Regions from separate parts of the Bacillus sp. FSL H8-0534 genome, predicted to be linked through region 3. Evidence: predicted binding sites of a transcription regulator. Region 3 holds the regulator's gene; each other region holds the start of a gene.
What was found. Region 3 encodes Rex, which represses fermentation and respiration genes when NADH is low (regulators of the CRP and FNR family bind a similar motif). Its sites were predicted from a motif close to TTGTGAAATATTTCACAA; they were not measured.

Region 1: MHH71_RS12760 (lactate permease LctP family transporter) is a predicted target of Rex. The motif match lies at 5,986-6,003, and genes of this name have one in related genera.
Region 2: MHH71_RS19950 (nitrate reductase subunit alpha) is a predicted target of Rex. The motif match lies at 5,087-5,104, and genes of this name have one in related genera.
Region 4: pflB (formate C-acetyltransferase) is a predicted target of Rex. The motif match lies at 6,679-6,696, and genes of this name have one in related genera.

The regions. Positions count from the first base shown of each region.
Region 1 covers NZ_JBBOUC010000001.1:2,469,193-2,477,638, forward strand. The annotation lists gene MHH71_RS12730 (FecCD family ABC transporter permease) at 1-570, opposite strand, end outside; gene MHH71_RS12735 (FecCD family ABC transporter permease) at 567-1,571, opposite strand; gene MHH71_RS12740 (ABC transporter substrate-binding protein) at 1,767-2,732, shown strand; gene MHH71_RS12745 (peptide MFS transporter) at 3,113-4,504, shown strand; gene MHH71_RS12750 (acid-soluble spore protein H) at 4,535-4,714, opposite strand; gene MHH71_RS12755 (ArsR/SmtB family transcription factor) at 4,893-5,180, opposite strand; gene MHH71_RS12760 (lactate permease LctP family transporter) at 6,050-7,669, shown strand; gene aspA (aspartate ammonia-lyase) at 7,776-8,446, opposite strand, start outside.
Region 2 covers NZ_JBBOUC010000001.1:3,928,090-3,936,535, forward strand. The annotation lists gene narH (nitrate reductase subunit beta) at 1-1,280, opposite strand, end outside; gene MHH71_RS19950 (nitrate reductase subunit alpha) at 1,270-4,953, opposite strand; gene MHH71_RS19955 (Crp/Fnr family transcriptional regulator) at 5,171-5,863, opposite strand; gene MHH71_RS19960 (NAD(P)H-dependent oxidoreductase) at 6,036-6,707, opposite strand; gene MHH71_RS19965 (winged helix-turn-helix transcriptional regulator) at 6,848-7,174, shown strand; gene moaA (GTP 3',8-cyclase MoaA) at 7,400-8,413, shown strand; gene MHH71_RS19975 (molybdopterin-synthase adenylyltransferase MoeB) at 8,430-8,446, shown strand, end outside.
Region 3 covers NZ_JBBOUC010000001.1:2,855,382-2,863,827, forward strand. The annotation lists gene guaA (glutamine-hydrolyzing GMP synthase) at 1-1,391, opposite strand, end outside; purine riboswitch at 1,552-1,653, opposite strand; gene groL (chaperonin GroEL) at 1,821-3,455, opposite strand; gene groES (co-chaperone GroES) at 3,493-3,777, opposite strand; gene MHH71_RS14500 (CPBP family intramembrane glutamic endopeptidase) at 4,214-4,957, shown strand; gene MHH71_RS14505 (YdiK family protein) at 4,960-5,154, shown strand; gene MHH71_RS14510 (redox-sensing transcriptional repressor Rex) at 5,180-5,809, opposite strand; gene MHH71_RS14515 (ABC-F family ATP-binding cassette domain-containing protein) at 5,993-7,918, shown strand; gene tsaD (tRNA (adenosine(37)-N6)-threonylcarbamoyltransferase complex transferase subunit TsaD) at 8,199-8,446, opposite strand, start outside.
Region 4 covers NZ_JBBOUC010000001.1:2,618,599-2,627,044, reverse strand. The annotation lists gene MHH71_RS13475 (hypothetical protein) at 1-82, shown strand, start outside; gene MHH71_RS13470 (DUF3969 family protein) at 104-445, opposite strand; gene glsA (glutaminase A) at 623-1,552, opposite strand; gene nagE (N-acetylglucosamine-specific PTS transporter subunit IIBC) at 2,052-3,551, shown strand; gene MHH71_RS13455 (serine hydrolase domain-containing protein) at 3,814-5,025, shown strand; partial or broken gene MHH71_RS13450 (sugar ABC transporter ATP-binding protein) at 5,069-5,221, shown strand; gene MHH71_RS13445 (DsbA family oxidoreductase) at 5,330-5,980, shown strand; gene pflB (formate C-acetyltransferase) at 6,809-8,446, shown strand, end outside.

The sequences.
Region 1 (8,446 bases), 390 kb from region 3:
TAACAGCATAAATAATGTTGTCGCTGCCTTTGTCAGTGCCCAAAATCCGACACCTATTAAAATAAGACTAACTGCTGATAATCCATCATTTCTCCATGCGAATAAATATACAAAAAATGCGACGACAGTTGCACCAATAAATGCTGCTAGCGGCATATAATGAATGCTTACTGTTAATGCATTGTTCTTATCACTAAATAAAGCAAGAAATAATACAACCGCTACACTTGCACCACCTGTAATTCCAATAATATCAGGCGAAGCAAGCGGATTTCGAACGAGTCCTTGTAAAATACAACCTGCTACAGCAAGAGCTATCCCTACAAGAATTGCAATTAAAATGCGCGGCATACGGAACTTATTTACAACCATATTAGACATCGCATCACCGTTTCCAGTAATTGCTTGCCATACATCATATGGGGCGATCTTCATCTCCCCCATACCTGCGCTTGCAAAGAATAATCCTATTAAAACAACGAATAAACCCAACAAGACGAGACAAGCTCGTTTATACATTAAAAACGAGAGGCCGTCTTTTCCTATACGAAACGGAATATACTTCTTCATTTGCTAAGCCCTCTCTTACGTGCAATATAAATAAAGAATGGTGCACCAATAAATGCTGTCATAACTCCTACTGGAACTTCTTGTGGCATAATCACATATCTCGCAGCAATATCTGCAAATAATAGTAGAATGGCACCTAGCAAACCACTATACGGAACTCTCCAGCGATGATCTACACCAACAAGAGCTCTTGCGAAATGAGGGGTAATAGTTCCAACAAATCCAATTGGTCCTGCAACAGCAACAGATCCACCTGATAATAAAACAATAATAAGTAGTACAAATGCCTTCATCATCACTGTTCGTTGTCCTAGCCCTTTTGCTACATCTTCTCCCATCATTAGCGTATTCACTTTCCCTGCCATCAGGAGAGAGGCAATCCAACCAACTAATAAATATGGAAATACGGATTGTAATACTTCTAACTTTCTACCTTGTACGGAACCAGCAAGCCAAAACAACACTTCTTCTAACGCTTTTTCATTTAATACAAGCAGTCCCTGTGTCAAAGAAGAGAATAGGGCACTTATCGCTACCCCTGCCAACGTTAACTTAAGAGGAGTTGTCCCTTCTTTTCCTAAAGAACTAGAAGCAAATACAAGTGCTGCAGCAACTGCTGCACCTAAAAAGGCGATCCACGTAAACGCTGACAAAGATGTTATCGAAAAAACAACAATGGCTACAACAATAAAAAAGGCAGCACCTGAGTTTAATCCAATAAAATCTGGGGCAGCAAGTGGATTCTTAGTTAAAGTTTGCATAAAACAACCAGCGATGGCTAAACTAGCACCAACACTAGCAGCGATAAGCGCACGTGGAAGACGTACGTTTTGAATAATAATATGTTCATTCGAACCATTAAAATGAAAAAAAGCATCCAATGCTAATTTCCCACTTGTATTTGTATATCCCAAAATAATACTCCCCCAAATACAAGCAATAACTGCAATGATTCCAACAAATAATCCAACCCATTTTGCTTGATTTGTTTTTAATAACATGCAGCGTTTCTCCTTCAATGTATAATGATACGTTGTTAGTGTATTGTAACTTAATTCGCATTGTCAATGATAGTAATAATTATTTTCAGTTGCAGTGATAATGATTGTAAATTATTACTATTGACAATATATTTATAAAATCGTAATATCGATTTTGATAATGAAAACTATTCTCAATATGTAGGGGGATACATAATGAATTTCGTCAAACAAAACTCGTTTGCGTTATTTGCATTCGTACTATCATTTTCACTTCTTTTAGGGGCATGTGGGAAATCTGATAACAAGGCTGAGCCTAAAAAGGAAGAAAAGAAAGAAATGATTACTGTAGAACATGCAATGGGTAAAACAGAAGTTCCTGCTAATCCAAAGCGTGTCGTTGTTTTAACAAATGAAGGAACAGAAGCTTTACTTACCCTTGGTGTAACACCAGTCGGTGCGGCTGAATCACCTACCGGTAACCCATGGTATCCACATACGAAGGATAAACTAAAAAATGTAAAAACTGTCGGTACCGAGCTTCAGCCCAATGTAGAAGCAATTGCTTCTTTAAAACCCGACTTAATCATTGGTAACAAACTGCGTCACGAAAAGATATACGAGCAATTAAAAGGCATTGCTCCTACTGTTTTCTCAGAAACACTACGCGGTGAATGGAAAGATAACTTTAAACTTTATGCAAAAGCAGTAAATAAAGATAAAGAAGGTCAAAAGGTATTAGCTGATTACGACAAACGTATAAAAGACTTAAAAGGCAAACTTGGGGATAAAGTAAATCAAGAAATTTCTATGGTACGCTTTATGCCTGGTGATGTTCGTATTTATCATGGCGATACATTCTCTGGTGTTATTTTAAAAGAGCTTGGCTTCAAACGTCCTGGTGATCAAAACAAAAATGACTTTGCAGAACGCAATGTATCTAAAGAGCGCATTCCTGCAATGGATGGCGATATCATCTTCTACTTCACATATGATAAAGGTAATGAGAAAAAAGGTTCTGAATTAGAAAAAGAATATATCAACGATCCTCTATTCAAAAACTTAAATGCTTCCAAAAACGGTAAAGTATACAAAGTTGACGATGTGATTTGGAATACAGCTGGCGGTGTAATGGCTGCGAACTTAATGCTAGATGACATTGAAAAACGATTTGTAAAATAAACTCTTTATTCAAAACAGTTCCCCAAAAAGGGGAACTGTTTTTTATTTCATAAAAGTGTCACATTATTTCATTTTGTATTTTTATTCTCAATATGTTATATTATAATAACAAATAAAATATATTTTCTCTATATCAGAAGAATTGTTTTAATCTAAATTTTCTGATTAATCTTTATTTTATTTTCTTTTAGAATTCAAATACTACATTTGAAAACGCTTATTATCTCGTTTTCAGGGAAAAATACGATAACGGATAGAGATTCAATAGATTGTTTAAGAAATTTTCTTTCTATTTCCATATAATTCTATTGACTTCTAAATATTTTGTAAATTAAAATGATTACATAAATATCCGTTATACAGGATTAGGGGGAAGCAAAATGGATGCAGCTTTAAAATTAAAAAAAGCTGAAGAACAACAATCACCAAAAAAACATCCACCTGGATTATATTTGTTGTTCTTAACAGAAATGTGGGAAAGATTTAGTTACTACGGAATGCGTGGCCTTTTAGTTCTTTATTTAACAACAACTGTTGTAAGCGGCGGTCTTGGATTCGACAAGGCTTTTGCAGTACAATTATACGGAATTTTTACAGCATTAGTATATTTCACACCAATTGCAGGTGGGTGGTTAACTGACCACTTTATTACAAGACGTCATGCAATTACCCTTGGTGGTATTATTATGGCAATTGGTAACTTTGTACTATTTTCAATGAATACAAAAACCGGTCTCTTTTTAGGACTAGGATTATTAGTCATCGGTAATGGATTCTTCAAACCAAATATTTCTACACTTTTAGGTGAACTATACGGTGAAAATGATTCACGCCGTGACAGTGCTTTTACAATCTTTTACATGGGTATCAACGTAGGGGCTTTCTTTGCACCACTAATTTGCGGATTCCTTGCAGAAGATTTCTTTAAAACAAGCGCTAATGGCGTTATGGTTATGGGTTATAAATACGGGTTCCTTGCAGCTTGTATCGGTATGATTGTTGGACAGATTTTCTTTAACCTATTAGCTCCTCGTTACCTTGGTAATGCAGGAACAACAGTTGTAGGTAAAAAGTCACAAGACAAAAACGCAAAAGTAATTGAGAAAAAACCTTTAACAAAACAAGAAAAGAACCGTACTTGGGCAATCATCATTTTAACTTGCTTCGTAGTTTTCTTCTGGGCAGGTTTTGAACAAGCTGGTAGCTCTTTAACACTATATACAAACACATTTGTTGATCGTACAATTTTCGGATGGGAAGTTCCAACATCTTGGTTCCAATCTGTTAACCCAGCATTTATCGTACTATTAGCACCATTCGTATCTATGTTATGGATGAAACTATCTAAAACAAAAAATGGTGACTTAAAAGTTCCAACAAAAATGGCACTTGGTATGATTTTACTAGGCATTGGCTACCTTGTTTTAACATTAGCTGTTCTGAAAACTGGAAGCGATGAAGCACATATTGCTACTAAAGCAAACTTATTATTCATCGTATTCACATACCTGTTCCATACAATTGGTGAACTATTCTTATCACCAATCGGTCTATCAATGGTAAGTGCAATTGCTCCTGTAAAATTAGCATCCCTATTAATGGGAGTATGGTTAGCTGGTTCTGGTATGGCGAACTATCTAGCTGGCGCACTAGCTGCCTTCACGCAATCTTTAGGATATCTAGAAGTATTCGCAAGCATCGGTATTATCGTAATCGTACTTGGCTTAGTACTTCTTATGTTCTCTAAAAAAATTGCACGTATGATGGAATAAAAAAGAAGCGGAGAAAATTCTCCGCTTTTTTTATTGCTCTTCTAACGCTGTAACATCTACTTGTACTGTTTCATTTGGTGATTTCACATCATGTACATTCGCAACTCCACTTCCCTCATCACAACTTTCAATCCAAACCGGTACACCATGATAAGTTACATCGATTCTACTCGAAGATGATAAAATTTGTTTTACGCGCTTTACATCCATCCTTCATTCCTCCTTTTACTTATTACACTCTTATTTATCTTCTCATTTCTCTTTGAAATATATTCCGTGAAAACTCCTGTCACTTATCTCCTTCAGATCTTAAAGTGGGGTTTTCACGCCTATTTTTATAGAAAAAAGACGTGCATTTCCGCACGTCTTTTTTCTATAATATTCAATTTTATGAAAATAATGTCTTTACAACTTCACTTACTTTCTCATTATGCACTTGATAATATACTTCTAAGCCGCGTCTTTCAAAACGAACAACTTTATTCTGCTTTAATTTCGTTAAATGCTGTGAAACAGTAGATTGCGGAATTTCTAATACTTCCTGCAATTGTGTTACGTTACAAGTTCCACGCCCCATAAGCTCCATTACAAGGCGAAGACGGAGCGGGTGAGCTAACGCTCGTAGCATTTGTACATCCTCTTCTGAAATACGACAATCAAATTGATTTTGATTCATAAAGTTCCCCTCATTTTTTCATTTTTATTTTCTCTTTATTTATTTTTATATATTTGTTTTTATATTTCCTGTTACGACACAACTTTATCAACCTAAAATAAAAAAATTATTTCCTCCTTTTATCAACATACAATTAAGGGCAGAAACCCCTGCTGATTTTGAATATTATACTACACGGCTTAGTGAAAAAGCAAAAAATACAGATCGGAATACTTTGCTTCTAAATGCTGTTTTCTCAACCTTTTTGTTATATTTTTTCACTCACAATATTCACCGTAATAATATTGTAAAATATTGTTCTTAAATGATATGTGAATGTAATCTTTTTAGTTATTCGACCTATAAAAATTGCTTTGTTACGATAAAAAGAGTTAAATTTTGGTAAAGAGGAGGATCCACAATTAAAAAGCGGTTAATAATAGTCTTAATTAATATTGCACTTGACTATACAATTATCCAAAACTTCCTCCTTTATTCTTGATGACAAAAGAATTATTCATTTTAAACATGTAGGACCAATGACATCTGAAAATATGGTTGAGTATATGGAGAGTCCATCAGTGGGGTTTTCTTCATCCCCACCTATCTTCCTCATTTCCCTCTAAATCTTGAAGTGTGGATCTTACTGCCCGTTAATGCGGGATAAATTAGGAATCGTGTACTTTAATATACACGATTCCTCTTTTTGTCTAGTTTATGAACAAAATGTAACGGAATTTTTACAGTTAACACTATCATGGAATAATTATACTTTTTTACGTTGACAATAGTGTTGAAGAGGAATATACTAGGCAATGTAAGTTGATTGTGAATTATTTCACAAATAATGTGAATGTCTTCACATATTATAGATAGGAGTTGTCATTATTATGAATACTTGGACACAAATTTATGACCCGTTGAACAACATTTGGTTATCAGCACTTGTCGCTGCTCTTCCAATCTTATTCTTTGTTCTTTGTTTAACAGTATTTAAGATCAAAGGATATTTATCAGGACTTTATAGCGTAATTTTAGCAATCATTCTTTCCATATTCGTTTACAAAATGCCTGCAACTATGGCTGTATCATCAGCTGCATTTGGTGTAGCAGCTGGATTTTATCCAATTTGTACAATTGTTATTGCAGCTATTTTCCTTTACAAATTAACAGTAAAAACTGAACAATTTAATGTCATTCGCGACAGTATTTCAAGTATTACAAATGACCGTCGCCTTCAAGTGTTATTAATCGCTTATTCTTTCGGTGCTTTCTTAGAAGGTGCAGCTGGATTTGGTGTACCAGTTGCAATTACAGCAGCATTACTTGTAGGTATGGGATTTAACCCATTAAAAGCAGCAGGTATTTGTTTAGTTGCAAATATTGCTGGTGGAGCAATGGGAGCAATGGGTATTCCAGTTACAGTACCTGCTCAATTAACACAAATAGATGCCTTAACTGTCGGTCGTCAAACTGTAACATTATTACCTTTCATTAGCTTTGTATTACCATTCTTACTTGTTGCAATGGTAGATGGCTTTAAAGGAATTAAAGAAACTTGGCAAGGTATCCTTGTAAGTGGTGGTTCCTTCGCTATTACTCAATTCGTTGTAACATACTACCTTGGCGCAGAATTAACTGATATTTTCGCTGCAGTTGTCAGCATGGTTGCACTTGCATTATTCCTACGTGTATGGCAACCAAAATCTTCAGCTCAAACTGAAGAACAAGTAGAAAAACATAGCTACACAATGAAACAAATTTTATACGCTTGGTCACCATTTGCATTCTTAACTGCATTCGTAACAATTTTCAATTTAAAAGCAATCAAAAGTTTATTCGCTCCAAACGGTGCGTTAGCAAACTTAGTATTTAATATCCAGATTCCTGGTTTACACAATCACGTTATTAAAACAACACCAATTGTAAATGCGGATACACCATTTGCAGCAATCTTCAAGCTAGATGTATTTTCATCTACAACTACTGCAATTGTACTAGCAATTATCGTATCTTTACTCGTATATCGCGCAAAAGGCCAATTGGTTAAAGAACTAACTATTGAAACATTAAAAGAGTTGAAAGCTCCAATTTATACAATTTGTAGTGTAATTGCATTAGCATATGTAACAAACTACTCTGGTATGTCTTCTACTCTTGGACTAGCTTTATCATCTACTGGTAAGGCCTTCCCAATCTTATCTCCAATCTTAGGTTGGATTGGCGTATTCTTAACTGGCTCTGTAGTATCAAGTGGTTCACTATTTGCACCACTTCAAGCAGTAACTGCAGCACAATTAGATATCGTACCTTCTACACTTGTTGCTTTAAACGTAGTCGGCGGGACAATGGCAAAAATGGTATCACCACAATCTGTAGCAGTTGCTTGTGCGGCAGTTGGACTAGTCGGTAAAGAATCTGTCCTATTTAAAACAGCAATGAAATATAGTTTGATTTTCTTAGTCATAATTAGTTTACTTCAACTTAACTCTATATTTAATATCTTTTAAAAGATGAAAACGATCCCTCACGTGGGATCGTTTTTTTATCTTTTTCTTTCTAACCATTCACTCATTCTTATACTTTGGTATAAAAAAAATCCTAATACATACAGTATCAGGATTTTTTATTCTTCAATAGCGACGCACCAGCAATTTCGGGATGTGTCATTTCATATGGATCCAAAATAATATCAAGTTCCTCTTCTGTTAACACACCATGCTCTAAGCAAAGCTCACGAACAGATTTACCTGTTTCAATCGCTTCGCGAGCAATGCGAGATGCCGTCTCATATCCAATATGAGGATTCACCGCTGTAATAATCCCAACGCTTTTCTCGACATATTGTTTTAACAATTCTTCATTTGCAGTAATACCTTTAATACAATACTCACGAAATACGCGGAATGCATTATTCATAATACTAATGGATTGAATTAAATTAAATACTAACACCGGCTCCATTACATTTAGTTCTAATTGTCCTGCTTCTGATGCTAAACATATTGTATGGTCATTTCCAATAACTTGGAAGGCCACTTGATTAATTACTTCTGCCATAACTGGATTTACTTTTCCTGGCATAATAGATGATCCTGGTTGACGAGCTGGTAATTGAATTTCAGCCAATCCGACACGTGGGCCAGATGCCATAATGCGCAAGTCATTTGCAATTTTAGACATATTCATCATACATACTTTTAGTGCTGCTGATACTTCTGTATACGCATCTGTGTTTTGCGTTGCATCCACTAAATGTTCTGCACCAACTAGTGGAAATCCGCTAA
Region 2 (8,446 bases), 1.1 Mb from region 3:
TCATCTGGTTCTTTATTAATTTGCAGTGCTCTCATATGAGTTCGCATAACAGCCATTTTTTTCAATGTAAGACGAATATGTGATTCATCTCCTGCAGTAAGTAAGTTAGCTAAATATTGAATTGGAATACGCATATTATCAATAGCAGGGAAAATTTCTTCTGCTTGCCAGTTGCTTCCTTTCCCTTCCACCATATTCATAATCGGGCTAAGCGGTGGAATATACCAAACCATCGGCATTGTCCGGTACTCTGGGTGAAGAGGAAGGGCGATTTTCCAATCAATAATCATTTTATAAATTGGTGATTCTTGAGCTGCTTTAATCCATTCTTCAGGAATACCTTGTTTTTTTGCTTCCGCAGCTACTTCTGGATCATTTGGATCTAAGAAGACAGTAAGCTGAGATTCATATAAATCTTTTTCGTCTTCGACAGAAGCGGCTTCCTTTACTTTGTCAGCGTCATATAACATTACCCCAATATAACGAATGCGTCCTACGCATGTTTCCGAGCAAATCGTTGGCATACCAGCTTCGATACGCGGGAAGCACATTGTACATTTTTCTGCTTTATTTGTTTGCCAGTTAAAATATACTTTTTTATATGGACAAGAAGAAACGCAGAATCGCCAAGCGCGGCATGCATTTTGATCAACAAGGACAATCCCGTCTTCTTCACGTTTATACATCGCTCCAGATGGGCAAGAAGAAACGCAAGATGGATTCATACAATGTTCGCAAATGCGAGGCAGATACATCATAAAGACATTCTCAAAATCTGTTTTAATATCTTCTTCCATTTTCTTGACGTTCGGATCTTGCAAGCCTGTTATATGTCCGCCTGCTAAATCGTCTTCCCAGTTTGGGCCCCATTCAATTTTGTCGATAAACTCTCCAGTAATTGCTGATTTTGGGCGAGCTACCGGCTGATGTTTTCGCTGCGGACTATTTGTTAATGTTTCATAATCATAGTTCCAAGGTTCAAAGTAATCATCGATTGTAGGTTGATCTGGGTTATGAAAAATGTTCATGAGACGTTTCATTTTCGAACCGGATTTTAGCTGGATTTCACCGTTTTTTAATTCCCAGCCGCCTTTATATTTTTCTTGATCTTCCCACTGTTTTGGATAACCAATCCCAGGTTTTGTTTCCACGTTGTTGAAATACATATATTCAGCACCTGGACGATTCGTCCAGGTGTTTTTGCACGTTACGCTACAAGTATGGCAGCCGATGCATTTATCTAGGTTCATTACCATTCCGACTTGCGCTTTAATCTTCAAGCCAATCTACCTCCTTCAGTTTGCGGATCACGACGTTTAAGTCACGCTGGTTACCAGTTGGACCGTAGTAGTTAAATCCATAGCTTAATTGACCGTATCCACCAATCATATGTGTTGGTTTTACATGAATGCGGGTTGGGCTATTATGCGTTCCTCCGCGGTTGCTCGTTAATTTTGTACCAGGCACATTAATATGACGGTCTTGTGCGTGGTGCATAAAGGCCATTCCTCTTGGTATGCGGTGCGTTACAACGGCACGTGCTACGACAACGCCGTTACGGTTAAAGCATTCGATCCAGTCATTATCACTAACACCAGCTTCGGCGGCGTCATCTTTGTTCATCCAAACAGTTGGACCACCACGGAACAGCGTTAACATCGGTAAGGAATCGAAGTACATACTATGAATCGACCACTTATTATGCGGTGTTAAATAGTTTAGTGTAATTTCTTTTCCTTCTACCTCAGGGCGTGATTTACGGAACGGTTTATGTTGCAAGATTGGCTTGAATGTTGCCATTGTTTCACCGAATTCCTTCATCATATCGTGATCTAAGTAGAACGATTGTCGTCCAGTTATCGTTCTCCAAGGGATAAGGCGCTCAACATTTGTTGTAAATGGTGAGTAACGGCGTCCCCCTTTTTCAGAACCAGTAAAGGCAGGGGAAGTAATCACCGTTTTTGGCTGCGCAGTAATTTGTTCGAATGTAAAGCATTCTTCTTCGCGTTCTTCTGCTAAATCGCGCAGATGTAAATCTGTTTGTTTTTCAAGAGCTTCCCATGCTTTTACAGCCATATGACCGTTCGTTGTAGAAGAAAGGGTTAACACCGCTTCAGCAGCATTGATTGCTTCTGTTATATCAGGGCATCCTTTGGCGATAGAGTCAGTACGAATAACGCCTAATCGACTCTTTAATTGTTCATATTCTTTTTCTGCAGACCAAGAAATCCCTTTCGTACCAATGGGTTGCTTCCCAGTGTTTGGTCCAAGCGCTGTCATCTTGTCATAAATTGTTTTATAATCTCGTTCTACAACATGAATTTGCGGCATTGTCTTTCCTGGTATTGGTTCACACTCACCTTTGCTCCAATCTTTAATCTTGCCAAGCGGCTGTGCCAATTCTTGCGGTGTATCATGAAGAAGTGGTGTTGCCACAACTTCTTTCATCGGATCAAGATCAAGTTCTGTTGCTAAATCAGAGACTGCTTTAGAAAGGGAACAGAAAATATCCCAGTCAGAGCGTGCTTCCCACGGTGAACCGATTGCCGGATTAAATGGATGTACGAACGGATGCATATCTGTACTACTTAAATCGTGTTTTTCATACCAAGTTGAGGCAGGAAGGACGATATCAGAATAAAGTGCTGTTCCAGCCATACGGAAATCTAAGTTAATCAGTAGATCAAGCTTTCCTTCAGGTGCTTCTTCATGCCACTTTATTTCTTCTGGTCGTAATGAATCGCTATCGTCATTCATTAATCCGTTTGTTGTACCTAATAAATGTTTTAAGAAATACTCGTGCCCTTTACCAGAACTTGAGATTAAGTTTGCGCGCCATACGAATAAATTGCGCGGGAAGTTATTTTTGTTATCTGGGTCTTCAATGGCAAATTTAAGTTCTTTTTCTTTTAGCTTTTGCGCAACATATTTTCCGATTTCTTCCCCCGTTGTTGCGCCACTAGCGACAGCTTCTTTATATAGTTCAATTCCATTCTTCTCGAATGTTGGATAAGAAGGTAACCAACCAAGACGAGCAGCTAACACATTGTAATCACCGTGATGTTGATAGCGTGAGTTGCCGACAACTGGCGATGCTAAATGGCCAATTGGTGTATCTTCATAGCGCCACTGATCTGTTACAAAATAGAAGAAGGATGTACCGTTTTGTAATTTCGGCGGACCTTGCCAGTCTTTTGCCATTGCAATTGTTTGCCAGCCTTCTGCCGGACGTAATTTTTCTTGCCCAACATAATGCGCCCAACCGCCACCGTTTACACCTTGTGCACCAACGAGAAGAACAAGATTTAGAACCGCGCGATAAATCGTATCAGAGTTAAACCAATGGTTAATACCAGCGCCGACAATAATCATCGATCGTCCATTTGTATCAACAGCATTTTGAGCAAACTCACGAGCGATTTGAATAATCAGTTCTCGTTTTACTCCGGTCACTTTTTCTTGCCATGCTGGTGTAAATGGAACATCATCATTGAAGTCTTTCGGTTCTTGCCCGCCAAGTCCGCGGTTGACACCGTAGTTTGCTAACGTTAAGTCGTACACAGTTGTAACGAAAATGTCGCCTTTTTCTGTTGCAATTTTTTTCACTGGAATTGTTCGCTCTAATATTTTGTTTCCGTCATCGGAGAAGTATGGAATTTGTACAGTTTCAACTGCATCTTCCATGCCAAGTAAAGAAAGGCGTGGATCAATTTTTTCGCCTGTTTGCTCGTCTTCTAAACGTAAGTTCCATTTCTTTTCGTTATCCCAGCGTGACCCCATTGTGCCATGAGGCGTTGCAAAATTATTGGTGTTTTCGTTCCAAAGAACAGGTTTCCATTCGCCAAGCTTTGTTTCACGACCAATATCATTCGCGTTTAAGAAACGATCTGCAACAAATTGGTCTCCTTGTTGTTTTAATGTGACAAAGAACGGAAAATCAGTATATTGTTTTGCATAATTTGTGAAGTATTCCACTTGGTTGTCTACGTAAAACTCTTGTAAGATGACGTGTCCCATTGCCATCGCAAGCGCACCGTCTGTACCTTGTTTTACGCTAATCCAATCATCAGCAAATTTTGTGGATTCAGCAAAGTCAGGACTTACGGAAACGACTTTCGTTCCTTTATAACGTACCTCCGCTAAGAAATGGGCATCTGGTGTTCTTGTCATTGGTACGTTTGAACCCCATGTCATAATGTAACCAGAGTTGTACCAATCACTACTTTCAGGTACATCTGTTTGATCACCCCAAATTTGCGGAGAAGCTGGTGGTAAGTCAGCGTACCAATCGTAGAAGCTGAGCATAGGTCCACCCATGAGCTGCATAAAGCGGCTACCAGCAGCGTGACTTAACATCGACATAGCTGGAATTGGTGAGAAACCAACATTTCGGTCTGGACCATATTTGATCACTGTGTATAGTAAGGAAGCAGCGACTAGTTGTAATACTTCATCCCAACTAGCACGAATGAAGCCGCCTTTACCACGCGCCTCTTTATAAGTACGTGCTTTTTCAGGGTTTTCCACAATGCTTTTCCAAGCGTCTAGCGGTGATTTGTGATTTTGAAGTTCCTCTTGCCACATATTCCAAAGGACACCACGTACATATGGATATTTCACGCGAAGTGGACTATAAATGTACCAAGAAAAACTTGCCCCACGCGGACATCCACGCGGTTCAAAATCTGGCATATCAGGGCCGGTAGAAGGATAGTTCAGTTCTTGACCTTCCCAAGTTACAATTCCATCTTTCACATAAATATTCCAGCTGCAAGAACCAGTGCAGTTAACACCGTGTGTAGAACGGATTACTTTATCGTGTTGCCATCGTTTTCTATACACGTTTTCCCATTCACGGTCTTCATATGTTTCTTGTGTATGATTGTCGTTATAGCGATCTATCGGAGAAAAATATTTTAAACGTTTCATTAATGCTGAAGGTTTCTTTTTCATACTGTTCACTCCTTTATTGCGTCTCTCTTGCTTATTTTCACTATAAGAGAGCATGCAAAATAGAGATGTGATATCTATCACAGTTCAACAGATTGTCAAAAATCAGATTGATATTAAAAAAAATTCCGAAAGGTTGTGACATTCTGCACAGTACAGAGAGAGTTTTTTATGTAGAGTAAAGGAGAAAGAAAAAAGAGTAGCATCTCAAATAGAGAGGCTACTCAATGCTACAAATAGAGGTAGGGCAATCTTCACAAGCAATTTCACATTTTAAAAATTGTAAATTATGAATGGTAATCTTTCCTTTATGGATAGAAATAATTCCTTGTTTTTTTAAATCGTTTAACATACGGTTTACACTTTCACGTGAGGTTGCACAGAAATTCGCAAGCTCTTGATTTGTTAAAGGTAGATCGATAAGAATACCATTCTCTTTTAATATGCCATAACTGTTTGTCATGCGAATGAGCGTGGAATAAAGAGCTCCTTTTTTTCCATGTAACACTAAATCACGGAATTTTGTTTGCATTCTTCGTAAATGTTCACTAATCCATTTCATAAATTCAAATGCAAGAGCAGGTTTTTCAAGTAATGCCTTTTCTAAAGCATCTCGTTTAATGACTCCAACTTCAACATCTTCCAGGCATTTCGAATTTAATAAATATTTTGCATTGTCCGTAAATAATGTCAACTCCCCGATAATATCGTGTTTTGAACAAATGCGAAGTGTTAACTCTTGTCCGTCAGCACTAATTTTACTAATCTGTACTTTTCCAGAGCGGACGATATAGAGTTCTTTTGCCTCCAAACCTTCTTGGAAAATATAACTTCCTTTATTAATCTGCATTTTATATTCAACAGATGCAAGTAATTCCTTTAAGTCTTCCGATAATGCCGTACGGTTTGTCACAGCAATCACCTTTCTTTTTAAAGCAGTCTATTTCTTATTTTGGATGTAAATATGGTGAAAATGCAAGAAATATCTTTTTATTATAAGTAATAAGTTTATTTTTAGCAGTGAACAAGCGCACTTTTCACAATGAAAAAAAGAGTGTCCTTTGTAGACACTCTTTTCTTTTACATTACTTAATCCATTCAACAACCATATCCATTGTTTGACGAGTTTTATCACGTTTTGGTTCTTCCGCTCGATAACCAAAAGCAACTAAAACAGACACACCAAATGTATCACCTGAAACAATACCCTCTTCTTTTAAAATCGCTTCTACTTTTTCTTGATGGAATCCTTCAATTGGGCAAGAATCAATGCCGATTTGGGCAGCTGCAGTCATCATATTACCAAGAGCGATGTATGTTTGTTTAGAAGCCCAATCAAACATGGCACGGTCGCTTTCAAATAATTGAAAATCAGTTTCTTGAAACGCCTTATAAAAACCAAGCTTCATCGTTACGACTTCCTCGGGAAGCTGCTGAATATTTTTCATGAAGTTAGAAATATAGGAAGAGTCATAAATCATATCTTCTTTTTTACGAGCTAATATAACGACAAAATGGCTCGCTGTTGGTAATTGTTTTTGAGCTCCCCAAGCCACAGGGAGAAGTTTGTTGCGAATATCTTGATTTTGAATCACAACAAATTTCCAAGGTTCAAAACCAAATGAACTTGGAGAAAGTCGACCAGTTTCTAAAATAAAATGAAAATCTTTATCAGAGACTTTTTTATTTACATCAAATTCTTTACATGCATGTCTAAATTGATAAGCTTTTAAAATTTCTTCTTTTGTATGTTCCATTTAAATAACCACCTTTTAATTATTTACTTTTTTATAGTAAGTTGATTACAAAATCGATTCTACAATAGTACAATGAATGATATAAGTACGCACATTTTTAGCATATAGTATCAATTTGTATACTAATGGAGAGTGATAAAATGGAACAGAAAGATATAAATCGTTGTTCAGTGGAAGTAACGTTAGATGTAATCGGTGGAAAATGGAAAGGAGTTATCTTATTTCATTTAATGAATACCAAAGAGATTCGCTTTAATCAATTTTTGCGATTGATGCCTGGCATTACGCAGCGTATGTTAACAAGGCAGTTAAGAGAACTTGAGGCCGCTGGAGTAATCCACCGGGAAGTATATAAAGAAGTTCCGCCAAAAGTGGAGTATTCTTTAACGAAATTCGGAAAATCTCTTACACCAATTATTACACTTATGCGTGAGTGGGGAGAGGAATATCGGACACAAATAAAGTGATTTTAACTGAAATGTGAACAAAATTCGAACGGATTTGTGAAGAATTTTTGAATGGCAGGTACGATGTGAGAAATATCACAACGTATATCCTGCTTCTTTTTTATGATGGAGGCAAATAAAAAACATGGAAAATCAATAAAGAGCTCGAGCAAAAACATCGCAGTTTAAAAATATATTATAATAGAATGAAGACAGATAGAATTTAGCAGAAAAGGAGGGGTGACGATGCGCGAGAAGATTAGAGATTCTTTAGGGCGTCCGCTTCAAGATTTACGCATCTCTGTCATTGATCGTTGTAACTTTCGGTGCACATATTGTATGCCGGCAGAAGTATTCGGGCCTGATTATGCATTTTTACAAGAAGAATTTTTGCTTACATTTGATGAAATTGAAAGATTAGCAAAATTGTTTGTAGGTATGGGGGTAAAGAAAATTAGGCTTACAGGCGGTGAACCATTACTACGTAAAGAGTTGCCAAAGCTTATTGAACGGCTCGCGAAGTTGGATGGCTTAACAGATATTGGACTAACGACAAATGGCATTCACTTAACGAAGCAAGCAAAGGCGTTAAAAGAAGCAGGGTTACACCGAGTGAATGTTAGTTTAGATGCGATAGAGGACGATGTGTTTCGCAAAATTAATGGCCGGAATATTAGTACAAAACCTGTGCTAAAAGGGATTACGGCAGCAAAAGAAGCTGGACTTGATGTGAAAGTGAATATGGTTGTGAAAAAAGGGATGAATGATAGTCAAATTATTCCAATGGTTGCTTATTTCAAAGAACAGGAAATTCCGCTTCGCTTTATCGAGTTTATGGACGTCGGCAGTACGAACGGATGGAATTTTGAACAAGTAATTACGAAACAAGAATTGATTGAGAAGATTAGCGGAGTGTATTCGATTGAGCCTGTAGATCCTCATTATTTTGGAGAGGTTGCTAAGCGTTATCGTTACGTGGACAGTGATGCGGAAGTTGGATTTATCACTTCAGTTTCTGAATCTTTCTGTTCTTCTTGTACAAGAGCACGGATTTCGGCAGATGGTAAATTTTATACGTGTTTGTTTGCAACGAAAGGAACGGATTTACGGAAGCTCCTTCGAGAAGGTATTTCTGATCCCGATTTATTAAAGGTAGTGCAAGATGTATGGGAATATCGAGAAGACCGATATTCTGATGAGCGGACTGAAGAAAGTGCAAATAACCGTCCGAAAATTGAAATGTCTTATATCGGAGGGTAAGAAGGGGGGATGTCGCGTGCAGGAGCGTTATTC
Region 3 (8,446 bases):
GATGTTACTGCACGGATACCTACTGTGTAATCATAAGTACGCTCGTCACCCATAACACCTACGCTACGCATGCCAGGAAGTGCAGTGAAGTATTGCCAAATTTCACGATCTAAGCCAGCTTTTTGGATTTCCTCACGTAAAATCGCATCGGATTCACGAACGATTTCTAATTTTTCTTCTGTGATTTCGCCTAATACACGGATACCAAGTCCTGGACCCGGGAACGGTTGACGCCATACGATTTCATCAGGAATTCCTAGTTCTGATCCTAATACACGTACTTCATCCTTAAATAGAGTGTTTAAAGGCTCAATTAATTTGAACTGCATATCTTCTGGAAGTCCACCAACGTTATGGTGAGATTTAATTGTTTGTGCAGTTGCTGTACCACTTTCAACAATATCTGTGTACAGTGTACCTTGTGCTAAGAAGTCCATTCCTTCTAATCTAGAAGCTTCATCATCAAATACGTAAATAAATTCATTACCAATGATTTTGCGTTTTTGTTCTGGATCTTCTACACCTTTTAACTTGTTCATGAAGCGTTCTTTTGCATCCACTTTAATAACGTTCATGTGGAAGCCTTCGCTAAATGTTTTCATAACACCTTCCGCTTCACCTTTACGAAGTAAACCATGGTCAACGAAAATACATGTTAATTGGTCACCGATTGCTTTATGGATTAATACTGCTACAACAGAAGAGTCTACACCGCCACTAAGTGCGCATAGTACTTTTTTATCGCCAACAGTTTCACGGATTTTTTCTAATTCTACTTCAATAAAGTTCTCCATGTTCCAACCTTCAGAACAGCCACATACGCCGAATACGAAGTTTTTGATTAAATCATTACCGTGCTCAGAATGACGTACTTCTGGATGGAATTGTACACCGTATAAGTTTTTTGCTTCATTGCTCATACCAGCAATTGGACAAGACTCACTTGTTGCATCTACTACGAATCCTTCTGGTAAACCAGTTACTAAGTCACCATGACTCATCCATACAACTTGCTCTTCTGGAAGGTTCGCATATAATTTTGATCCGTTCTCTACTTTAAGAACTGCTTTTCCGTACTCACGATGGTTCGCACGTTCTACTTTTCCACCAAAGTGTTTTGTCATAAGCTGCATACCGTAACAAATACCGAAAATCGGTAATCCTAATTCAAAGATTTTTTCATCACAGTGGAATGCATTTTCACCATATACACTATTCGGTCCACCAGAGAAAATAATCCCTTTTGGATTCATTGCTTTAATTTCTTCTGCAGTAATTGTATGTGGATGAAGTTCACTGTATACACCGAACTCACGAATTCGACGTGCAATTAACTGATTGTACTGACTCCCAAAATCTAAAACGATAATTGTATCGTGCTGTTTCTTCAAAATAATCACCCCAACGTTAGTTCTGTATATAAATATTTTCACCAATTTGGCAAAAAGCATTACCAATATAATAAAAAAAGCCAGTCCTCCGCCCTCAGTCTCATAACAAAGAAAAGGCAGAGGTCTGGCTTTATAAAGATAGTATCCCGCTCTTTATAAATATAAGACACACTGCCTTCATAGTCAGGTTGTTTACGGTAACCCGGTAGAGACTCTCAAACCATATCATTGAGGATATATGAAGGATTGTTTTATATTATCTTCCTAGATTCTAACAATGAAGTATCAATACGGTCAAGAGAGAAAGCGACAAAATTCTACAGAAATTATTTTCTTTATCCCAAGAAACCTTTATTTCTATATTTTTTTGTCCCATAACAAAAAACATTCACCCCTATATAGAGATGAATGTTTCTTTGGCGAATGAAATTACATCATTCCGCCCATACCGCCCATGCCCATGCCGCCCATGTCAGGCATTGCTGGTGCATTTGGTTCTGGCTTGTCAGCAACTACAGCTTCAGTTGTTAAGAACATAGCTGCAACAGATGCCGCGTTTTGAAGTGCAGAACGAGTTACTTTTGCTGGGTCTACGATACCAGACTCAAGCATGTTTACCCATTCGCCAGTTGCTGCGTTGAAACCAACGCCTACTTTTTCGCCTTTTAAGCGTTCTACAACAACGGATCCTTCTAGACCAGCGTTGATTGCGATTTGACGAACTGGCTCTTCTAATGCACGAAGTACAATGTTGATACCTGTTGCTTCGTCACCTTCAGCTGAAATAGAAGCTACTTTAGTGTATACGTTCATAAGTGAAGTACCACCACCTGCAACAATACCTTCTTCTACTGCTGCACGAGTTGAGTTAAGTGCATCTTCAATGCGAAGTTTGCGCTCTTTTAACTCAGTTTCAGTTGCTGCACCTACTTTAATTACTGCTACGCCTCCTGCAAGTTTAGCAAGACGCTCTTGTAATTTTTCACGATCGAATTCAGAAGTTGTTTCTTCTAATTGTGCACGGATTTGACCGATGCGAGCTTCGATTTGTTCTGTGTTACCTACACCTTCAACTACAGTTGTGTTTTCTTTCGTTACAACAACTTTGCCAGCGCGTCCTAAAGATGCAACTGTAGCTGATTTTAAGTCGCGTCCTAATTCTTCAGTGATCACTTCACCGCCAGTTAAGATCGCGATATCTTCTAGCATTGCTTTACGACGGTCACCAAATCCAGGAGCTTTAACAGCTACTACATTGAATGTACCACGAAGTTTGTTCACTACTAATGTAGCTAATGCTTCACCTTCTACATCTTCTGCAATGATAAGAAGTGGTTTACCTTGTTGTACCACTTGCTCTAACACTGGTAAGATTTCTTGAATGTTAGAAATCTTTTTGTCAGTGATTAAGATATATGGGTTATCAAGTACTGCTTCCATTTTGTCAGAATCAGTAATCATGTAAGGAGATGCATATCCACGATCAAATTGCATACCTTCTACTACATCTAATTCTGTTGTGAATCCTTTAGATTCTTCTAAAGTAATAACGCCGTCGTTACCAACGCGCTCCATTGCTTCTGCAATTAATTGACCTACTTCTTCGTCAGCTGATGAAATAGCAGCTACTTGTGCGATAGAAGATTTACCTTCGATTGGTTTAGAAATTATTTTTAATTCTTCAATTGCTGTAACAACCGCTTTTTCGATACCTTTACGAAGACCCATTGGGTTCGCGCCAGCTGTTACGTTTTTTAAACCTTCACGAATCATAGCTTGTGCTAATACAGTTGCAGTTGTTGTTCCGTCACCAGCTACGTCATTTGTTTTGCTAGCAACTTCTGCTACTAATTTTGCACCCATGTTTTCGAAAGCATCTTCTAATTCGATTTCTTTCGCAATTGTTACACCATCATTTGTAATAAGTGGTGAACCGAATTTTTTCTCAAGTACAACGTTACGACCTTTTGGTCCAAGCGTTACTTTTACTGCATTTGCAAGAGTGTCGACACCGCGAAGCATCGAACGACGTGCTTCTTCACTAAATTTAATATCTTTTGCCATAATAATTGACCCCCTTGGATTTTTAAAATGTATATAATTAACCGATAATTGCTAAAATGTCACTTTCACGTAAAATCAAGTAGTCTGTACCTTCATATTTCACTTCAGTACCTGCATATTTTGAGAAGATGATAAGATCACCTGCTGCTACCTCTAAAGCAACACGCTCACCATTTTCAAGCACTCGACCAGTACCTACTGCAATAACTTTACCCTCTTGTGGTTTTTCTTTTGCAGTGTCTGGTAATACAATACCACTTGCTGTTTTTTCTTCTGCTTGAACAAGCTCAATTACAACGCGATCACCTAATGGCTTTAGCATGAACAATAACCTCCTCATTTTTCTATGTAAATTTTCTTTATTAGCACTCAACGACCTCGAGTGCTAACACACTTATAATAATAAATAATCTAATTTTCTTTTGCAAGTAAAAAAATCATAATTTTTTCGCAAATTGCTATATAAACTTTTTTTATATAACTTCCTAAGAAAAATCATTCTGTTATCGCTGCAACCATTCTCGCGAAAGCCTTATATATATGAATCAGCGTTTTCACTTATCGTATGTTACAATATGGAAGATGCCATAAGTTGTTTTCTCTATAGGTACAGCTTTTTCCTGTCTCCTATTTCATTTTCAAAGAAAGATTTACAAAAAAATAATAATATGAATGGTTATTACGTATCCCCGGCTGGATGTTTACATGTTATCCCGCCTTATCTCATAAACTAGAGTTAGAAAGGATGGTTAACCAATTTGAAAAAACAATATTGGTGGATTATAGTTACATACATTCTTATGCAATTATCAGGTATTGTTGGATTACCGCTTCTTTTGAAAACCGGACTATATGATAATAGGGGGTTCACCAGAGAAGAAAAAATGCAGCTACTGACTGGTCACTGGGCAATTATTAGCTTTTTCATTGCATTATGTATTGTACTTTTACTACTTCGAACAGATATTCGTGAAAGTCGTTTCGATACAAAACGCGCCAGTATTCCTGCCACAATCGGTTGGATCTTTATCGGTTTCTTTTTAGCTTTCTTTTCTCAAACAATTGCAGGCACAATCGAAATGCGTTTATTGGGCATTAAACCTGGATCTGAGAACACAGCTCGCTTGATGGAAATAGCACGGACCACCCCATGGTTCCTTATTGTTATATCAATAATAGGGCCTATTTTAGAGGAAATTGTCTTTAGAAAAATTTTATTTGGTACATTGTATAAGAAATTCAACTTCTTTATCGCTGCTATTATTAGCTCACTTGTATTTGCAGCAATTCACTTTGATTTTACACACTTATTGGTATACACTTCCATGGGGCTTGTATTCGCCTTTTTATATGTAAAAACAAAGCGAATTATCGTTCCTATTATGGCACATGTTGCGATGAATACATTAGTTGCAATAGCCCAAGTACTGGTAAGTAACGAACAAATACAAGAAATGATTAAAGAAGCAGAAAAAATGCAAGGATTTATCGGAGGATTTTAAATATGAGGAACTCACCATTGTTCATGGCAGCACTGTATTTCCTTCTTGGTTGTGTCTTTACACGTTTCGCAATTACGAACGTTACAGATACAATTTGGAACTTTGGGACACTGCTGTTTGCTGCTATGGCAACAATTGATTTTAATTTGGCACTTCGACTTATCTTAGTCAAATTTACAAAGAAAAAGCAACAATAAAACGCAGAGGGATTTCCTCTGCGTTTTATTGTGGATAATTTTTCAAAAAATAAACGAGTGTTTGTAATTCTACAGCTAAATCAATATGGTGAATTCTTATATTTTCTGAAACATTTAATCGTGCTGGTGTAAAATTTAAAATTCCGTGTATATTTGTTTCGGCCAATCGATCTGCTACAGCCTGTGCAACAGTAGCAGGTACTGTTAATATTGCCACTTGTATATCATTTGTTAAACGCTCTTCTAATTCATCTAAATGATATACAGGAATTCCTCCGATTTCTTTTCCAACTTTCTCCTCATTGACATCAAATGCCATTTCAATCTTTGTATTATTATTTTTGGTGAAATTGTAATGTAAGAAAGCGGTCCCTAAATTACCCACTCCAATAAGTGCTACACGTGTTATATCATCTTGATCAAGCGTTTCTCGGAAGAATGATAGTAAATAATTCACATTATATCCATATCCCTTTTTCCCTAACGCTCCAAAATATGAAAAATCTCTCCGAATTGTTGCTGAATCTACCTTTACAGCTTCACTCAATTCAGCCGATGAAACACGCTGCTTACCAGAAAGAGATAAGTTTTGGATAAATCGATAGTATAGAGGCAATCGTTTGGCAGTGGCCTGTGGAATCTTTTGTTGATCCATATAACCTCTCCTCTCTTCCTATCTTTGTTCACAGATTTAAAACAAATACAGAAGTTTAGCACTTATGACTTTCCTTGTATAATAGAGAGAAGACTTCTCTCTTATTTTAAACTATACACTATTTTTAGTATGATTGAGAAATATAAACATGGCAAAGTTAAGAAATTATTTGAGGTGAAAACATTGATTTTATTACAAGTGAATGGGCTTTCAAAATTATACGGTGCTGAAACAATTCTTGCAAACATTAAATTGGAAGTTCAAACAAAAGATCGCATTGCACTAGTTGGTCGAAATGGTGCTGGAAAATCTACATTATTAAAAATAATTGCCGGTGAATTATCTCACGATGGTGGAGAAATTATAAAACCAAAAGATGTTTCAATTGGATACTTGGCCCAAAATACTGGTTTAGAAACTTCTTTAACAATTTGGGATGAAATGCTTACTGTCTTTACTCATCTGCAGCAAATGGAAAAGAAGCTTCGAAGGTTAGAGCTAGACATGGGTAAGGAAGAGAACTTTTCAAATGCTGCTACGTACGAAAAATTACTCGCTGATTATGATCAATTACAGTTAGACTACAAGGATCAAGGTGGTTATCAATATGAAGCTGATATTCGCTCCATTTTAAGTGGACTTGGTTTTCCGGTTGAAACACACCAAACAACGATTTCTACGTTAAGTGGTGGACAGAAAACAAGACTTGCTCTTGGGAAACTACTGCTAACAAAACCAGACTTACTCATCTTGGACGAACCAACAAACCATTTAGATATCGATACATTAACATGGCTTGAACAATACTTACAAGGCTATCCTGGAGCTATTTTAATCGTTTCCCACGATCGCTACTTTTTAGACAAGCTTGTTACACAAGTATATGAAATTTCTAATAAAGAAAGCAGACGATATGTTGGTAACTACAGTAAATATTTAGATTTAAAAGCTGCACTACATGAGCAGGAAATGAAGCGTTATGAGAAACAACAAGAGGAAATTGCTAAACTAGAAGACTTTGTCCAAAAGAACATTGCCCGTGCATCTACAACAAAGCGTGCACAAAGTCGTCGGAAGCAGTTAGACAGAATGGAATTACTAACTAGACCATTAGGTGATTCTAAATCAGCATCCTTCCACTTTGATATCGAAAAACAAAGCGGAAACGATGTATTACAAATAAAGGATGTTTCAATTGGATATGACAAAGAACCGATTATTGAACATGTAAATATGCGCTTAACCCGCGGTGATAGTGTCGCACTAGTTGGTCCAAATGGTATTGGGAAATCTACATTATTAAAATCAATTGTGAATAAATTAAAGACGTTAGGCGGTGAAGTTTCTTTCGGTTCAAATGTATCTATTGGATATTATGATCAAGAACAGGCAAACTTAACATCATCTAAGCGTGTTTTAAACGAACTATGGGATGATTATCCGCTAGAGCCAGAAAAAGAAATTCGCACGATACTCGGTAACTTTTTATTCACAGGGGACGATGTATTAAAGCCAGTATCTTCCTTAAGTGGTGGTCAAAAAGCACGATTAGCTCTAGCAAAATTGATGATGCAAAAATCTAATTTACTGATTCTCGATGAGCCAACAAACCATCTCGATTTAAATAGTAAAGAGATTTTAGAAAATGCCTTAATTGATTATCCTGGGACTCTTTTATTCGTTTCCCATGATCGCTATTTCATTAACCGTGTCACAACTACAGTTGTTGAGTTATCAACAGGTGGTGCACAAGAATATTTAGGTGACTATGACTACTATATTGAAAAGAAAAATGAAATGATTGAACGTGCGGAATTTGAACAACAAGAAGAGGATGCAACAGTCCAAAAAACTATCGCTCAAGAAAAATTAAATTACCTTGAAGAAAAAGAACGTAAGAAGTCAGAACGCCAACGCATCCGAAAGATTGAAGAAATTGAACAAAACATTGCAAATTTAGAAGAAGAAATTGAACAATTAGAAGAGGAGCTTTGTCTACCTGAAGTATATGCTGACTACGAACGAGCTAGTGAGATTACAACAGCAAAGCAAACAAAACAAGAAAAATTAGAGCAGTTTATGGCGGAATGGGAAGAGTTACACGTATAACCCTTATATATTTATATGATAAAAACAAGGTAGTTGAAAGCCATTCAACTACCTTGTTTATTTTTCAATACAAAAGATTATGGTCGAAGGTCTGACCTCAATAGTGTTATCCACAACCTTATGCACATATCCACCTTTATCATATAAACACAAAAATAACTTTTCCACATTATCCACAAATCACAAAAAAATTATGCACATTTAATATTCACAATAAAACCCATATTATCAACAGATAATATGGGTTTTATCCACAAGTTGTGGTTAATTATGTGTATAACTATGCTTCAATATCTAATCCTGGATTTGCATTTAAAGCCAATGTTGCACGTTTTCCTTGCTCATATGCAATAGTTCCTGCTGCTGCAATCATTGCTGCATTATCTGTGCATAAAGATAACGGTGGAATAATGAGCTCGATTTCTTCTTTTTTTGCAAACTCTTCCTCTAAACGTGCACGAAGTCCTTTATTCGCTGCAACGCCACCAGCGAGAAGCACCTGTTTTACATCATACGCTTCTGCAGCAC
Region 4 (8,446 bases), 240 kb from region 3:
GGATGTAAATGAGCATACGTTAGAAGAGGAAGAATTACCAGTTAATATTGAAACGTACAAAAATAGTTTAAAAAAACATTAAAGCACCTATATAGGTGCTTTTTTAGCGGATGTCCTCAATTAATTGCTGTGATTCTTCATACATGCCATATTCACCTAGAACTTGAATGCAACGCCATTTTAATTCCTCAATACTTGGTTCAAGTTCTTCGGGAAGGACATGATGAATGTCTTCAAGCCCCATTCCAAAATGAATAAGCTCTAGTACTTGATCATCAATATTTCGATCCATTAATAATTCCAATACTTCTAAATTGAATATGTATCGATAAGCCTCATCGGGGGAAACAACTTTTAATTTTAGGCTTTCTACAATACTGAGTATAAAAAGAAGGATGGTTTTTTCTAGGACAGGCTGTTCCTCCATTTGAAAAATAAGTTTCATTTCTTTTACACCTCCACCGTATAGCGTTAGGTTGTACTATATTATTCGGGAGGGGGGAACAAATATGCATAATAAAAAAAGTTATCCTATTTAAGTGGGGGCAGGATAACTTTTTTATTTGTTGGAATTTGAAATTGAATTATAGGTAATGAGGAAAACTGTCATTAAGAAACCTTTTTAAAAAATACTCCAACCTTCCTGAGCGGAGAGTAACTCTAATATTTTAAATCCAGCGATACTATTTCCATTTGCATCTAGAGCTGGTCCAAAAATACCGATTCCCATTTCGCCTTTTACGCAGCCAAAAATACCACCGGCTACCCCACTTTTTGCGGGAATACCAACGCGGATTGCAAATTCACCAGATTCGTTGTACATGCCACATGTTACCATAAATGTTTTGCAAATTTTTGTGATATGTCTTGGAATAATTTGTTTTTTCTTATATGGATCGTAGCCATCCATTGCGAAGATTAAACCAATACGTGCTAAATCAATACAGTTTACTTCAATAGCACATTGACGTGTGTATAAATCCATTAATTCCTCGATATTGCCATCAATGATGCCATTTTGCTTCATATAGTAGCAAAGAGAACGATTTAAGTAAGCAGTTTCTAGTTCAGAGATGGCTACTTTTGAAGAGTAGTTAATTGTAGGATTGTCTGTAATATCACGTACGAAGCGGAGAATTCGTTCCATCTTCTCTTCGTTACTATCTCCTGTAAGCATACTTGTAATAGCTAGCGCACCAGCGTTAATCATTGGATTAAGAGGTTTAGAAGGGCTAGTTGTTTCTAGCTTAATAATAGAATTGAATGGGTCACCAGTGGGCTCCATTCCAACTTTAGAGAATACATATTCTTCACCGCGATCTAGAAGAGCAAGAGCAAGTGTAATTACTTTTGAAATGCTTTGAAGGGTGAAGAGTGTTTGTGAGTTACCAGCATGGATATATTCTGTCTCTTTATGGTAGATAGCGATCCCTAAATCGTCTGGATTTGCATTTCCTAGTTCGGGGATATAAGTAGCAAGTTTACCTTTTTTTGTATATGGCTTTACTTGTTCTAACAGCTGTTGCAAGTTATTTATCTCGATGCACTGCATAATACCAACGCTCCTGTTCCTGTTTCACTAAGTTTACTGTTCCCTATAAACTTGGAAATAAATAATAACATGAAAAAGTGGAATGATAAAATGAAACTTCTATTTGAATAAAAATTGAAAACAATATAAACCCTTTTTTAGTTGGGAGAGAGGATCTGGCCATGCATAGAAGTGGTCAGATCTTCTTCCTGCCCCATGCCAAGTAAAACAAAGAGAGAAAACGAGGGCAGGTCACCTTTTGTTCTTCATAGCCGTGGCTTATATGTTGGAAAATCAAAATGGCTGTATAGTTGCCTTATCTTTCATTTTAGTCGGTAATAAAAGGAAAATCCCCCTTTTATATAACAGTTTGAAAATGGGGAATATATCCATAAAAAGTTCATAAATAAAAGCTACACATCTATACAACTATATGTTATTATGATTATGTAATAGAAAGCGTTTTCTAAGGTGCAATTATAATGATAACGATTTCATAAATTGAATAGGGGGAATTACAATGTTGCAGTTTCTACAACGTATTGGTAAAGCGTTAATGCTTCCAATCGCAGTGTTACCAGCAGCAGGATTATTGCTTCGTTTAGGTCAACCAGACGTATTTGATATTCCTGTTATGGCACAGGCCGGTGCAGCAATTTTTGATAACTTAGCACTTATTTTTGCAATTGGTGTTGCAATCGGTTTATCTGTTGATGGTAGTGGTGCCGCAGGTCTTGCAGGTGCGATTGGTTATCTAGTTATGAAGAATACAACTAATACTTTAAGTGTTAGTTATTCAACAGCAGAATTAAATGATAAATTAAAAAGTGTTCAAGACTTACTCGGTTCAGTTGATCCAAGTAAGTTAGCAGATACAATGACAAAAGTTTCAAAAGCATCGGCTTTAACACCGAAGATAAATATGGCTATACTTGGTGGTATTATTGCAGGGGTTGTCGCTGGCTTATTATATAACAAATTCCATAAGATTAAATTACCAGAATGGTTAGGATTCTTTGCAGGAAAACGATTCGTGCCAATTATTACTTCTGTTGTCATGCTTCTTTTAGGATTAGTATTCGGTCAAATTTGGCCAACAATTCAAAGCGGTATTGATGCAGTAGCACACGGTATTGTAAACTTAGATGCAATCGGAGCTGGTCTATTCGGTTTATTAAATCGTCTATTAATTCCAATTGGTTTACACCATGTAATGAACACATATTTCTGGTTTGTACTTGGTGATTTTACAAATGCAGCAGGCGATATTGTTCATGGTGATATCGCACGCTTCTTTGCGCAAGATCCATCAGCAGGTATGTTTATGACTGGGTTCTTCCCAATTATGATGTTCGGTTTACCAGCAGCATGTTTCGCAATGATTGCAGCTGCTAAACCAGAAAAACGTAAAATGGTTACAGGAATGTTAGCTGGTCTTGCTTTAACATCATTCTTAACTGGTATTACAGAACCAATTGAATTCTCATTCATGTTCTTATCTCCAGTATTATATGGTATTCATGCTGTATTAACAGGTATTTCGTTATTTGTAACAACAAAACTTGGTATTCACGATGGTTTCTCATTTAGTGCCGGTGCGATTGATTATTTCTTAAACTTAGGTATTGCAACAAAACCGTTATTATTAGCGGGAATTGGTTTGATTTATGCAGCAATTTACTTTGCGGTATTCTATTTCTTAATTAAGAAATTTAACTTAAAAACTCCAGGTCGTGAAGATGATGAGGAGTTAGTAGAAGAAGATGAAGATGAAGTACCAGTTGCAGGATCTATCGGTGAAACTTACGTAGCAGCATTAGGCGGAAAAGACAACTTAACCGTTATTGATAACTGTGCGACTCGTTTACGCCTACAAGTCAAAGATGCAAACTTAGTAAATGAGCCAGCATTAAAACGTGCAGGTGCAAAAGGTGTTATGAAATTAAGTAATACAAGCGTGCAGGTTATCGTAGGTACAAACGTTGAATCTGTAGCTGATGATATGAAAAAACATGTATAAATAATTGTAAAAGAGGATGTTCAAAAAGGTCGATAAAGTTGATCTTTTTGAGGGCATCCTCTTTTTTTATAGAAATATTATCGGGAATCTTACTTTTTGGAATTTTCTTTTTCTTTTTTTGTGCATATTTGTTGGTAATACGTTCGTCACATGATAAAGTAGGGATGGTATAAAACAAAACTTCCATTAGTTAGGAGAAATTAGAGGGTATCTTTTTTATGAATGGATTAAATTATTGGTAAATAAGGGGAAAAAAAGAACCATGAATGAAGAAAAGGATAGTGTCAGTGTGAAAGCTCGTCGACCGGTTACATACATAAAAAGAACGGTCATTCTCATTGTATTGTTTTCGCTTGTATATTTTGCGTTTACAAAAATTACTCCACATAATAAGAAAGAGAATGCGTTAAAAGCAACTAAGGAAGTAAAGAAAGAAACGGTACAAAAACAAGCAGAACAACCTCCGGAAGTGCCACAGCAAGCTAATAAGGAAGTGGAACAACCTGTCCAAGGACCACCACAAGAAATTAACGAGAATGCCCAATTAGATGAGTATTTAAAGAGCAAAAATTTTAGTGGAACAGCAGTTGTTGTGAAAAATGGAAAAGTACTTTTGAATAAAGGGTACGGGCTGGCAAATCAGGCGAAAAAAATACTAAATAATTCAGAAACAACATTTTATATTGGCTCAATTTCAAAGGCATTCGTAGCGACAGCGATTATGCAGTTAAAAGATCAAAATAAACTTCAAACAGAGGATACAATAGCGAAATATATTCCTAGTTTTCCAAGAGGTAGCGAAGTTAAATTAGTTCATCTATTGACACATACATCTGGAATTCCTGAATATGAGGCAGGAGCAGATGATATTTCTCATGAGGAATTGTTGAAGCGAATTGGACAACAAAAACGTTTATTTAATCCAGGTGAAAAATGGAAGTATTCGGATTCCAATTATTCAATACTTGGTTACATTGTTGAGAAAGTTAGTGGACAACCATTAGAAGAATATATTAAACAACATATTTTTGATGTTGTAGGCATGAAAAATTCGGGTTTTGGTACTGAATTAGAGAAAACAAAGTATCCTTCTACTGGTTACAAGATTGTAAATAATAATATGACAGTACCTGCTATCCCGAGCATGTCACAATTATATGGAAATGGCGACATATATACGAGTGCAAATGATTTATACTTATTTAACGAAGCGCTATTTTCTGGGAAGCTAATATCCAAAGAAAGCTACAATCAAATGTTTACAGCATTTAAAAAAGATTATGGATTTGGATGGTATGTAAATCCGGGAAGTTACTCTAATCACGGTGTAATGCCGGGATGGAATTGTTTAAATGGATTTAGTAGAAGTGGTAATGCGTATGTTATTTTATTATCTAATATTCAAAATAACATTAAATCATTTGGTACGGTTAATAATGATATTTATACGATGTTGCAGCATATTGAAGTGTAAGAGACTATCTTTTGAGGTAGTCTTTTTTTCATGTAAGTTGAGAATTGATGTAAAAGAAGACGGCATTCCACTAGAAGCAGTTCAATATTTTTCAGCAAGTGGTGGGTCACTTGTTTCGATATCGGTATCTGAACATGCGGATTTTGAAAAAGCGGTATACTATGCGGTAACAACAATTATAACCTTTAAAAATTAGAAGACATCGTAGTAGGATGCCTCTTTTATTGGAAAAGTATAAGAGTTGACAATTAAACTTCGTTGTAACTATAATTGTTTCAACTCGATCGTAAAGGGGAAATTAATCATGACGTTAAAAATAAAAGTCTATTCGGATTACGTTTGTCCATTTTGTTTTTTAGGTGAAAAGCCACTGCAAGAAGCAATTCAAGGAAAAGATGTAGAAGTAGAATGGATGCCGTTTGAATTACGACCATATCCAGCGGAGCGAATTGATCCATGGAATGAGCCAGATAAATTAGGGATGTTTCAAAGCACAATTATGCCATGGGCAGAGCAAATGGGTGTTGATATGAAACTGCCCCGACTTTCACCGCATCCATATACACATACAGCTTTTGAAGGATATCAATTTGCGAAAGAACATGGAAAAGGAAATGAGTATCAGCACCGTGTATTCACAGCATTTTTCCAAGAAGAACGAAATATCGGCGAAATTGAAGTGCTAGTAGAAATTGCTGGAGAAGTCGGATTGAATCAAGAAGCATTTCGAGCTGCTTTAGAAAATCACACATATAAAGCAGCTCATGAAAAAGCAGTACATCATGCATATTATGAACAGGGCGTACAAGCTGTACCAACATTTATTATTGGTAATAGCGTTGTCCAAGGTGTCCGAGATAAAAAAACGTTAGAAGCAGTGATTGAACAAGAATTGAAAAAAGAAACTACAACTTTGTCAGAAGGAATGACATGTAACATAGATGGCTGTGAGTGATAAAAATAGCTGTTGGGAGTGTCCCAACAGCTATTTTTATTTTAAATAAGTTCTGCCATTTCTCTATGTTCAAGCTTATATGTAGCAAAAACCAAAAGAGGAGGTATTAGAAATTAAGTATGCAATTCCCCCGCAGTATTTGCCCGTCCCAAGTAAAAGACGTTCTGGATTACAAATGGATCAAGTTACATTTGTTGTTGCTCATGATACCGGAAATCCAAATGCAACAGCTGCTCAAAATATATGGAGAAGAAAATGATTTATCCCGCATTAACGGACAGTAACACTCCCACCTCAAAATTCAGCGAAAGCAAAGAAGTTAGGTGGGAGATGAACTGTCCGTAAAAGCCCGATTGGTGAGGGCTAATAATCAGTGGAGGATGGAGAAAACCCTCACTGATTAAAGTTTCACTTTATATTGTGTGGGGACGAACGAATGGATTAGTGCAAATTCGAAATATGTAAAATATATTTCCAATTAATCATGAAAAGAAGTGTACCAAACAGGTACACTTCTTTCTATTCTGTTCTAAAGAAACTATAACAGAATAGGAGGTAAGGGTATTACAGTTTAAAATGGGTATGACCCTTTATACTACAGAATAGGATTCGTTCATAAGAATACCAAAAAAATACAATTAAGGAAAGAGTTAATTTAAAAGAGTTTTAAATGAAGTTAACACTATGTGTATAGTGGTTTGTTCAATATTTCACAAACGTGTCACAACTATCTCATTCACTTTTTCAAAAAAAGTAGTATTCTAAATGTGTAAGCTGTTATATAAAAAATCTTAGTCCTGTACTAATCAAAAAATGGAGGAGATTAGGATGACTCAAGTATTAGAAAATGTAAAAAATGCATGGACAAACTTTAAAGGTGAAAAGTGGAAAGCAGAGATTGATGTCCGCGACTTCATTTTAAATAATGTAAACATTTATGAAGGTGACGAAGCCTTCTTAGCGGGAGCAACAGAAGCAACGAAACAACTTTGGGATCAAGTAATGGAGTTAACAACACAAGAACGTGAAAATGGTGGCGTTCTTGATATGGATACAAGCATTGTTTCTTCTATTACATCTCACGGTCCTGGATATTTAAATAAAGATATTGAAAAAGTAGTTGGTTTCCAAACTGACAAGCCATTTAAGCGTTCATTACAACCTTATGGTGGTATTCGTATGGCAGAACAAGCTTGTGAAGCTTATGGATACGAAATGGATAAAGAACTTAGTCGTATTTTCAGAGATTGGCGCAAAACGCATAACCAAGGTGTATTTGATGCTTATACTCCAGAAATGAGATTAGCTCGTAAATCAGGTGTTATTACAGGTCTTCCAGATGCATATGGTCGAGGACGTATTATTGGTGACTATCGCCGCGTGGCATTATACGGTGTTGATCGTTTAATCGAAGCGAAAAAAGAAGACTTAAATTTAACCGGCGGTGTAATGAGCGAAGATACAATGCGTTTACGTGAAGAGTTATCCGAGCAAATGCGTGCACTTCAAGAGTTAAAACAAATGGCTGCTTCTCATGGTTTTGATATTTCTAAACCAGCAACAAATGCACAAGAAGCATTCCAATGGTTATACTTCGCTTACCTTGCAGCGATTAAAGAACAAAACGGGGCAGCAATGAGCCTTGGACGTACTTCTACATTCTTAGATATCTTCATCGAAAGAGATATTGAAAATGGTACATTAACTGAAGAAGCGGCACAAGAAATTGTCGATCATTTCATTATGAAATTACGTCTTGTGAAATTTGCGAGAACACCTGATTATAATGAATTATTCTCTGGTGACCCAACTTGGGTAACAGAATCTATCGGTGGTATTGCACTTGATGGTCGTCCATTAGTAACGAAAAACTCATTCCGTTTCTTGCACACATTAGATAACTTAGGACCAGCTCCAGAGCCAAACTTAACAGTTCTTTGGTCTAAACAATTACCACAGAACTTTAAAAACTACTGTGCGAAAATGTCTATTAAAACATCTGCAATTCAATATGAAAATGATGACATTATGCGCCCAGAGTATGGCGATGATTACGGTATTGCTTGTTGTGTGTCTGCAATGAGAATAGGTAAGCAAATGCAGTTCTTCGGAGCTCGTGCAAACTTAGCTAAGACACTATTATATGCAATTAATGGCGGTAAAGATGAAAAATCAAAAGAACAAATTGGACCTGAATTTGCACCTATCACTTCTGAAGTATTAAATTACGAAGAAGTTATGCGCAAATTCGATATGACAATGGAATGGTTAGCTGGTTTATATTTAAACACATTAAATGTTATCCATTATATGCACGATAAATATAGCTATGAACGTATTGAAATGGCACTTCATGATACAAATGTTCTTCGTACAATGGCAACGGGTATCGCTGGCTTATCTGTAGTAGCTGATTCTTTAAGTGCAATTAAATATGCGAAAGTAAAACCAATTCGTGATGAAAAT